Regions from separate parts of the Micromonospora sp. WMMD1219 genome, predicted to be linked through region 1. Evidence: riboswitches for the same ligand, from Rfam matches in the RefSeq annotation. Region 1 holds a riboswitch; the other holds the start of a gene.
The links. Region 1 has a riboswitch for cobalamin ahead of ACN27C_RS19685 (ABC transporter substrate-binding protein). Riboswitches for the same ligand answer to the same signal wherever they lie in the genome.
Positions count from the first base shown of each region.

Region 2: linked by a shared signal. The riboswitch ahead of ACN27C_RS30870 (peptidase) and the one ahead of ACN27C_RS19685 (ABC transporter substrate-binding protein) in region 1 are both predicted to bind cobalamin.

Region 1 covers NZ_CP186057.1:4,119,327-4,123,503, forward strand. The annotation lists gene ACN27C_RS19680 (FecCD family ABC transporter permease) at 1-920, opposite strand, end outside; gene ACN27C_RS19685 (ABC transporter substrate-binding protein) at 959-1,957, opposite strand; cobalamin riboswitch at 1,989-2,171, opposite strand; gene ACN27C_RS19690 (cobalt-precorrin-6A reductase) at 2,332-3,072, shown strand; gene ACN27C_RS19695 (CbtA family protein) at 3,132-3,914, opposite strand; gene ACN27C_RS19700 (CbtB domain-containing protein) at 4,035-4,177, opposite strand, start outside.
Region 2 covers NZ_CP186057.1:6,609,937-6,614,113, forward strand. The annotation lists gene ACN27C_RS30865 (hypothetical protein) at 57-539, opposite strand; gene ACN27C_RS30870 (peptidase) at 575-1,618, opposite strand; cobalamin riboswitch at 1,717-1,909, opposite strand; gene ACN27C_RS30875 (ABC transporter ATP-binding protein) at 2,036-2,719, opposite strand; gene ACN27C_RS30880 (ABC transporter permease) at 2,716-3,741, opposite strand; gene ACN27C_RS30885 (sensor histidine kinase) at 3,980-4,177, shown strand, end outside.

The sequences.
Region 1 (4,177 bases):
GTGCGCGCGGCGGTGTCCACCCAAATCAGGAAGATCGCGCCGGCCGGGACGACGACCGGCAACAGGCGGCGATGATCTGGGCCGGTCAGAAACCGTGCGGCGTGCGGCAGGATCAGCCCGACGAAACCGATTGCCCCGCTGATGGACACCAATACGGCGGTCAGCAGCGCGGTCCCGATCAGCAGTAGCCATCGGCTGCGGCCTACGTCGACGCCCAGCGCGGCCGCCGCCTCCTCGCCGAAGGCGAACGCGTTGAGCGTCCGGGCGTGCGACAGGACCAGCAGCAACACGATTGCCAGCACCGGAAGAGCGCAGCAGACCTTCGCCCAGCCGGAGCCGGCGAGCGAGCCCGACAGCCAGAAGGTGATGCTTTGGGTGGCGCGTGGGTCACCCACCCAAATGATCACAAAAGAGGTGCAGGCGGCGCACAGCTGGGCGATGGCGATCCCGGCCAGCACCACCCGGGTCGGAGCGAGCGCACCTCGCCGCGCGGTCAGCAGCACCACGACCGCGAACGTGGCCAGGGCGCCGGCGAATGCGCCACCGCTGACCGCGACCATGCCGCTGCCGATTCCCGCGACGATCACCAGCACCGCGCCGAGCGCCGCCCCGGAGGAAACCCCCAGTAGGTAAGGGTCGGCCAGGGGGTTGCGCGTGACGGTCTGCATGACGGCACCGACCGCCGCTAGCCCCGCGCCGACAGTCGCGGCGGCGAGCACTCGGGGCAGCCGCAGGTTCCAGACGATGTGGCCGCGCAGTACCGATACATCAGCCTTGGCGAGGCCGAGGTGCTCGCCGATGATCGCCCATACCGTGCCGATGGACAGGTCCGCCGCGCCGATGGTGATCGCCGAAATCACCGAGGCCAGCAAACCGGCCGTGAGCGTCAGCGTGATGGCGGCCGTGCCGGCGGTGCGCACCCGGGTGGTGCGCGCCGCCGCCCGGTCCGTTGTGGTGATCAGTTTCCGGCCTTGGCCGGGAGGGCACCGATGCCCTGTGCCAGGGCTTCGATGCCGAGGACGCTGCGGACCCCGGCGACGGTGCAGGAGAACGGGATCACCACGTACCGCTGGCGTTTGACCGCAGGCAGGTCCTTGAGCGTGCTGTGCCCGGCCAAGAACGCCTTTTTCTTTTCTGCGGTATCCCAGGACGCGTCGACTAATACGATGACATCGGGGTCGCGTTCGACGACTGTTTCCCAGCTGGTGTCGGCCCAGCTGCCGCCCACGTCGGCGAACACATTCGTCACGCCGGTCGCGGCCATGACCATGTTCGGTCCGCCGCAGCAGGCGCCGACGCTCGGCGCGTCGCTGCCGCCGTCCCACCACATGCTCCGGGTGCCGTTGCCGTTGGCGTTACCGGCTGCCTTGTCGATGCGGGCCTGCTGATCGGCGATCAACGCCTCGGCCTGATCGGTCACCCCGAAGATCGCGGCGATCTCCCGGATCTCGGTGAAGACATCCGAGATCGCAAGCTTCGGCGGCCGGGTCTCCTTCGGGCAGCCGGCGGGGGAGATGTAGGTGCCGACACCGAGCTTCTGCCATTCCGCGCGGTCACCGACGCCCTCGTCACTGAACGCGCTGTTGAATGCGGCGTAGACGAAGTCCGGCTCCGCCTCGAGGAGCTTCTCCTTGCCCGGGTACTCCTTCGCCAGAACGGGGATCTTCGCGTAGGCGGCCGCATAGTCCGGCAGGATCTCGTCGTCGAGGTAGGCGGTGCCGATCATCCGGTCTTGCAGGCCCAGCGCCAACATGATCTCGGTGGCCGGCTGGTTCATCGTCACCACGCGGGCCGGCGGATGGGTGACCGTGACCGGGGTCCCGCAGTTGGTGACCGCCACCACAGCGGGGCTTGGAGCCGACGTCGGCGAGCTCGTCTCGGCGGCGGAACAGCCGGCGATCAGGATCGGGAGCAGAGACAGCGGCGCGGCGACGCGCCAGGACATGGGGAACCGCACAGCGGGACCGCCTTCCAACACCTCGTGGACAGGTCGTTCTGTTGCCGTGGCCGGTCTCCTGGCTGACGGGTGTACCTGCCGGCGGCCGGCCTTCCCAGGCGATGAGCCCAGTGACCTCGCGAACGACGAGGGCCGACGGCATTCCCGATCACAGTGGCGAGGGCCGCGCCGGCATCGCACCGGCTTCCCGAACACCACGGCGCACACACCTTAACCACCGTTGTGCCGACCCGGTCACTGCGTCCGCAGTTGCTGTCGTCACATCGGTTTCGACCTGCTCGGTGATTCTGGTCGGGAAGCATCTGGACGTCGAGGCGCTGTTGGCAGCCGCCGAGAGATGATGTGCGGGCGGTGTCGACGATCGGAGCGGACGGGTGAGGGTGCTGGTGCTGGGTGGGACGCGGGAGGCGCGTTCGCTGGCCGATAGATTGGTGTTCGCCGGCGACGAGGTGGTGACGTCGCTCGCCGGCCGGGTGGCTCGTCCGCGGCGTCCCGTCGGTGAGGTGCGGGTAGGCGGGTTCGGGGGGGTGGACGGACTCGTCGGCTATCTCGACGCCGAGGCGGTGGATGTGGTGGTCGATGCCACCCATCCGTTCGCCGAGCGGATCAGCGCAAACGCTGCGGAGGCGTGCCGCCGCGCGGGGGTGCCGTTGCTGCGCCTAGAGCGCCCCGGGTGGTCGACGCGACCCGACGCCGGGACGTGGCACTGGGTCGACGACCACGATGAGGCCGCGGGGGTGGCCGCGCAACTGGGCGAGCGGCCGTTCCTGACCATTGGCCGCCAGTCGCTGCACCGCTTCGCCGACCCGCTGCGTGAACACCGGTGCCTGGTGCGCGTGGTCGACCCACCCGAGATCCTGCTGCCTGTCCGTTGGACGGTCCTGCAGAGCCGCGGGCCCTACCCGCTCGAGCATGAGCGTGGAGTGATGGCCGACGTGGATGTCCTGGTGACGAAGGACTCAGGCGGGGATCATACGGTAGCCAAACTGGACGTTGCGGCCGAGCGAGGGCTTCCTGTCGTTGTCGTGCGGCGGGCCGGCACGCCGACGAGCGTCAGTGTCGTTGCCGAGGTGGAAACGGCTTACGCCTGGGTTCGAGCGCAGCCGGCACGCTAAGCGGGCCGCAGCGATGGCACAGCGGTACCGCGGCCCCTGCGATCCGGCCGGTCGACGTCCTACAGGGAGGCGGCGAGTTCGCGGCGACGCTGAGCCTCGGCGGCCCGGTCCGCGTCGCGCCCGACCAGGCCGGTCAGGACCACGCCGAGCACCGCCCATAGGGTGGCGATGGTGAGGATCGACTCGCGGCGGAAATACCAGAGCGTGTCGGCCGGGAAGTTGCCGACCTCGTTGACCGTCGGCAGGATCAGGGCGGCGGTGACCACGACGACGAGGTACCCGCCGCAAGCGACCACGACGCTGGCGAACGCGCCGAGCCGGGCCAGCAGACGGCGCGCCAACATGACCGCCGCGATCGCGGCGGTGAGGCTGATCGTCCAGAACCCGAAGTACAGGGCGGTGCGCTCCCCGATGGTGTCGCCGCTACCGACCGCCGGTGGGGTGGACGGGTATTTGAGGAAGGGCACGAGGGCCGTCGTGACGAACCCGGTGGCTGTGACCAGGGCAGTCGAGGAGCGTGGCGAAAGGGAGCCCAGCCGGCCGAGCGCGAATGCCGCGGCGAGCGCACTGGCGCCACCCAGGGCCGTGCCGAGCAGGATCGTGCCGGTGGCCAGGCCCCACGTGGACTGAGTGGCGCGGGAGACGTCGGCGGCCTCGCCATGGCTGTGGTCGCCCGCCGCCGTGGCGTCGTGACTGTGCTCGGCTGCGACTGAGGCGGCCTCTTCAATAGCGATGGCAGCGTTGATCTCGGGTTCGGCGATGGCGGAGGCGATGAGGAAGGCCGCGAAGCCGGCGAGGGCACCGGCGACCAAACCTCGGAGCAGAAAGGTACGGGGGGTCATCTCGGGTCCCGATCGTGAAGACAGCACCGCGGGCAACACAATCTGTCAGCGATGTCTTTGAAGAGAGGAGAATTCGGTGCCGGGTCCGGACAGGAATCCGGGCCGAATGACGCGCGGAGGTCAGTGGCAGGGATAGCCCATGACGTGGCGAGCGTCGTGGACAAACTCGTGAACCATCGTGCCCTCAATGACCGAGAAAGCACCCTGCTCGGCACCGACGAAGAACAGCACCACGAGGGCGAGTAGGGAGAAGAAGCCCGCCC
Region 2 (4,177 bases), 2.5 Mb from region 1:
CGGGCGCGCGACGACGCCAGAGCAGCGGCCGGCACCCGGTGCGCCGCTGGTCACACCTAGGGAGCGGCGATGCTCGGCGGGGCGCCGGCGCCGAAGGACCAGCCCTCGACACTGCCCGGCGCGGGGTTGTAGCTGGTCGCCCCGGACGTGCTGTAGGACCAGGAGCCGCCGCTGGGGGCGTGCCAGTACGACCAGTACGCCGTGACCGGCGGGGTGTTGACGCACGGCTCGGTCGCGGCGGTGGGCTTGCCGTTGATCCGGCAGACGAAGGCCAGGCCCCAGCGGGCGGTGCCGGTGACTGTGAAGCCGGCGGCCTGCAGCGCGGCCAGGCCGGTGGCCGGGTCACCCGGGGCACATCCGACCTGGACGCCGCCGCCGAGTGCGGCGAAGTCGACGACCACTGTGACTCCCGAGGTGCCGACGCAGGCGGCGGCGTGCGCCGCCCGGGGCGCGGGTTCGGCGGCGGTCAGCGCGACGCCCACCACGGCGGCGGCCAGCAGGCCGGCCAGCCAACTGCGGACTGTGGAACGACGGAACACGGGTCCTCCTGTGATCGGGTGAGCGGCGAGGGGGTTCACGGGCAGGCGAGCGCCGGCGCGCCGGGTTCGGCACCGGCGGCGGACAGGCGGGCGTACCCGGTCCCGGTGAGACCGAGGACGGCCTGGGCGGTGGCCCGCGGCGCGGTGGCCGGGTCGAAGCCGCCGCCGTCGAAGTCGACAGCGCCCCGGTCCGCCGGTGCCCCGGCGCAGCCGACCTGGAGTCCGGCGAGGAACACCCGGGCGCGCGCCCAGGCCAGGGGCCGGCTGCCGTCGCGCAGGGCCTGCGCGGCGAGGCCGGTGCTGTTGGCGTTCGGCGCGCCGGCGGCGTTGGCGAAGCCGCCGTCGGCACCTTGGACGGACACGAGCCAGCGCAGCCCGGCGGCGGCGTCGGCCGGACGCCCCGCGGCGCGCAGCGCCTGCGTCGCGAGCGCGGTCGCGTCCACGTCGGACACGCAGACCGGTTGCGCGGGCAGCAGCGGGTAGCCGCCGTCCGGGCATCGGGTGCCGGCCAGCCAGGCGGCCGCCGCCGGTGGCGCCCCGGCCGCTGTGCGGTCCAGCGCCAGCAGCGCGAAGGACTGGCTGAACGCGTTGCTGTAGTCGCCGTACGCGGACCGGTCGCTGAACCGGCCGGCCGGCGTCTGGAGCGAGCGCAGCCGGGCGATCAGGTCGACCCCGCCGACGTCGGCCGGGTCGCCGCCGCGCACCTGCACGGCGAGGGCGAGCTTGGCTGTGGCGCCCGCGTACGCCTCGGCGACGCCGTCGCCGACGTATCCGTCGCGGACGTCCGGCCGGGTGACCCAGGCCAGCGCGTCGGCGCTGTAGTCGTCGGCGGCGCCCGCGGCGGCGAAGGCGAACACGGCGTCGAGGGTCAGCCCCTGGTCGGGGTAGGCGACGCCGTCGAAGACCGCCTCGAAGCGTTCCCCGTCGACCAGTTGCCGGGCGAGCCAGCCGGCGGCGGCCTCGGGGCGGGTGAGGGCGGCGCGCTCGGGTGCGGCGACGGCCGGTGTGGTGAGGATGAGGGCGGCGAGCACGCCGCAGAGGAGCGCGAGCAGGCGGTGCCGGCTTCGGCGGACGACCATCGGAAGCGCCTTTCCGGCCCGGCGGTCGTCGAAAGCCCGGCCGATGCGGCAACGCCGGGTCGGTCGGGACTCCGACCCGTGGGCCACGACGGGTGGGGAGCGGATTCACGCGTACGACGGGTATTCGGGCTCGCCGCCAGAGTCCACTGGACGGCCTACCGTTGCGGGCCAGCGCCGGATTTCGACCGGTCTTCCCCCGCACGTACACGCGGTGGTTCAGTTGTCGCGACAGTCTTATGTGGCCGTAGCCCCGGTGTCAATGCGCCAGGAGCCGCACACGTGCCGTGACGAGCGGCGGAGTCGGCGGTCTCACATTCCGTCGGCCGCGACCGCGTTCCCGCCGGCCGGGGACGGGCCGGCGTCCCGGCGTACGCCGGGTTGCTGCTGCGGGCCGGACAGCTCGTGGGTCGCGCCGCTTCAGCGGGCCGGTGCCGGAAGGTGGAGGCGGCCGTCGTGGACCTCGGCGATCTGGTCGGCGGCGGTGAGGAGCGTGCGGTCGTGGGTGACCAGGACGGTGGCGGTGGCCTGCTGGTGGGTGAGGCGGGTGATCAGGTCGATGACGGCGGCGCCGCGTTCGTGGTCGAGGGCGCTGGTGGGTTCGTCGACGAGCAGCACGGTGGGGTCGTTCATCAGGGCGCGGGCGATGTTGACGCGCTGGCGCTGGCCGCCGGAGAGCTGGTGGGGCCGGCGGTCGGCCTGGCCGGCGAGGCCGACCGCGTCGAGGAGTTCCATGGCGCGGGTGCGGGCCGTGGCCGGCGGGCGGCCGTCGATGTGGGCCATGACCTGGAGCTGCTCGGCGGCGGTGAGGGAGGGCAGCAGGTTGGGCTGCTGGAAGACGATGCCGATCCTGCGGCGGCGCAGGTCGGCGAGTTCGCTCCTGATCATGCCGGTGGTGGGGGTGCCGTCGACGGTGACGGTGCCGGAGTCGGGGGTGATGAGGGTGGCGGCGACCGCGAGGAGGCTGGACTTGCCGGAGCCGGAAGGGCCGATCACTGCGGTCAGGCTGCCCTTGGGTACGTCCAGGGTGACGCGGTCGAGGGCGGTCAGGCGGCCCTCGCCGTCGGGGTAGGTGAGGGTGACGTCGGTCAGGTTCAGGCTCATCGGGCGCTCCCCAGGGCGGTCAGCGGGTCGACGGAGGTGATGCGGCGGATGGACAGAGCGGCTCCGAGCGCGCCGAGGATGACGATCACGGCCGCGGGGAGCAGGACGGTCACCGGGGTCAGGAGGAACGGCACCGCGGACCCGGCGACGAGGGCGCCGAGGGCGGCGGCGATGCCGGTGCCGAGCAGCGTGCCGCCGGTGAGCAGGACGACGGCCTGTCCGAGGGCGTCCTTGAGAAGGTTGGCGGTGGAGGCGCCGAGTGCCTTCAGCACGGCGACGTCACCGCTGCGCTGGATGGTCCAGACGGTGAAGAAGGCACCGATGACCAGGGCGGAGATGGCGAACAGGAAGCCGCGCATCAGCTGTAGGGAGCCGTTCTCGGAGGTGTAGGAGCCGATCGCGGACAGCGAGTCGTCGACGAAGACCGTCTCGGTGCCCGCCTGCCGGTCGATGGCCGCCAGATCGGCCCCCGAGGTGGTGGTCAGGGCGACGACGGTGGCCGTCGGGCCGCCGCCACCGGTGCCGGTGGGAGGCGCGATCCGCTGCCACGCGTCCAAGCTGGTCCACACCACAGGGGTGTGACTGAAGGAGGCGTCGCCCCGTACTGCAGCCACTGTGAGTTGCTGCGCGGCCAGCGTGATCGAGTCACCGGCCTGCACGCCGAGGTCGTCGGCGGCCTTGGTGGACAGCACTGCCGAGCGCCCGTCGATCCGGCCGCTGTCGGGGGCCAGGCGGGAGCCGGGCCGGACGCCGAAGGCGGAGACCCCGGCGCTTCTGTCCCCGGCGGTGGCCTTGGTGGTGGTGATGCCCAGCGGCTCGGCACCGGTGACTCCGGGGGCCTCGGCCCACTGCTCCCACTGCTTCTCGGTGACCGTGGAGTTGGAGTACGACACACTCTGGCCGTCGCCGGGTGCCTGGAAGGCGATCCTGTCGGCGGGCAGGCCGGTGATGGCCGAGACGTTCTGCTGGCCCAGTCCGGCCGTCAACCCGGACAGCAGCCCGACCAGCAGGGTGATCAACATGATGACGGTCCCCATCAGGGCAAAGCGCCCCTTGGCGAACTTCAGATCTCTCCAGGCGACGAACACGGCCTCGGCCTGTCCTTTCCAGCGGTGGAAGCGGTATGGATCCACCATCGCTGCCGACGCCCGTGTGCGCGTCTGGCGTAGGACGGCACTTCGCGGGCCGGAAGACGGCACCCGGGTTCTAACTTTCGATAGAGGCCCCCGGGCCGCCTGCCTCGGTAACGTGGGACGCACTGTGAGCACCGCTGCCCCCGTCCTGACGCCGACCATCCGGGCCTTGGCCTGGTGCCTTCACCTGCTGATCGCCGGCCTGCTCGTCCTGGTCGCCGGCCGGGCGGTGGCCGTCGACCGGCCCCACGCCGGACTGATCGTCGCTGCTGCGGCGGCGTTCGGCCTGACGTACGCCGCCGGGCCGTTCCTTCCCCGCATCCGC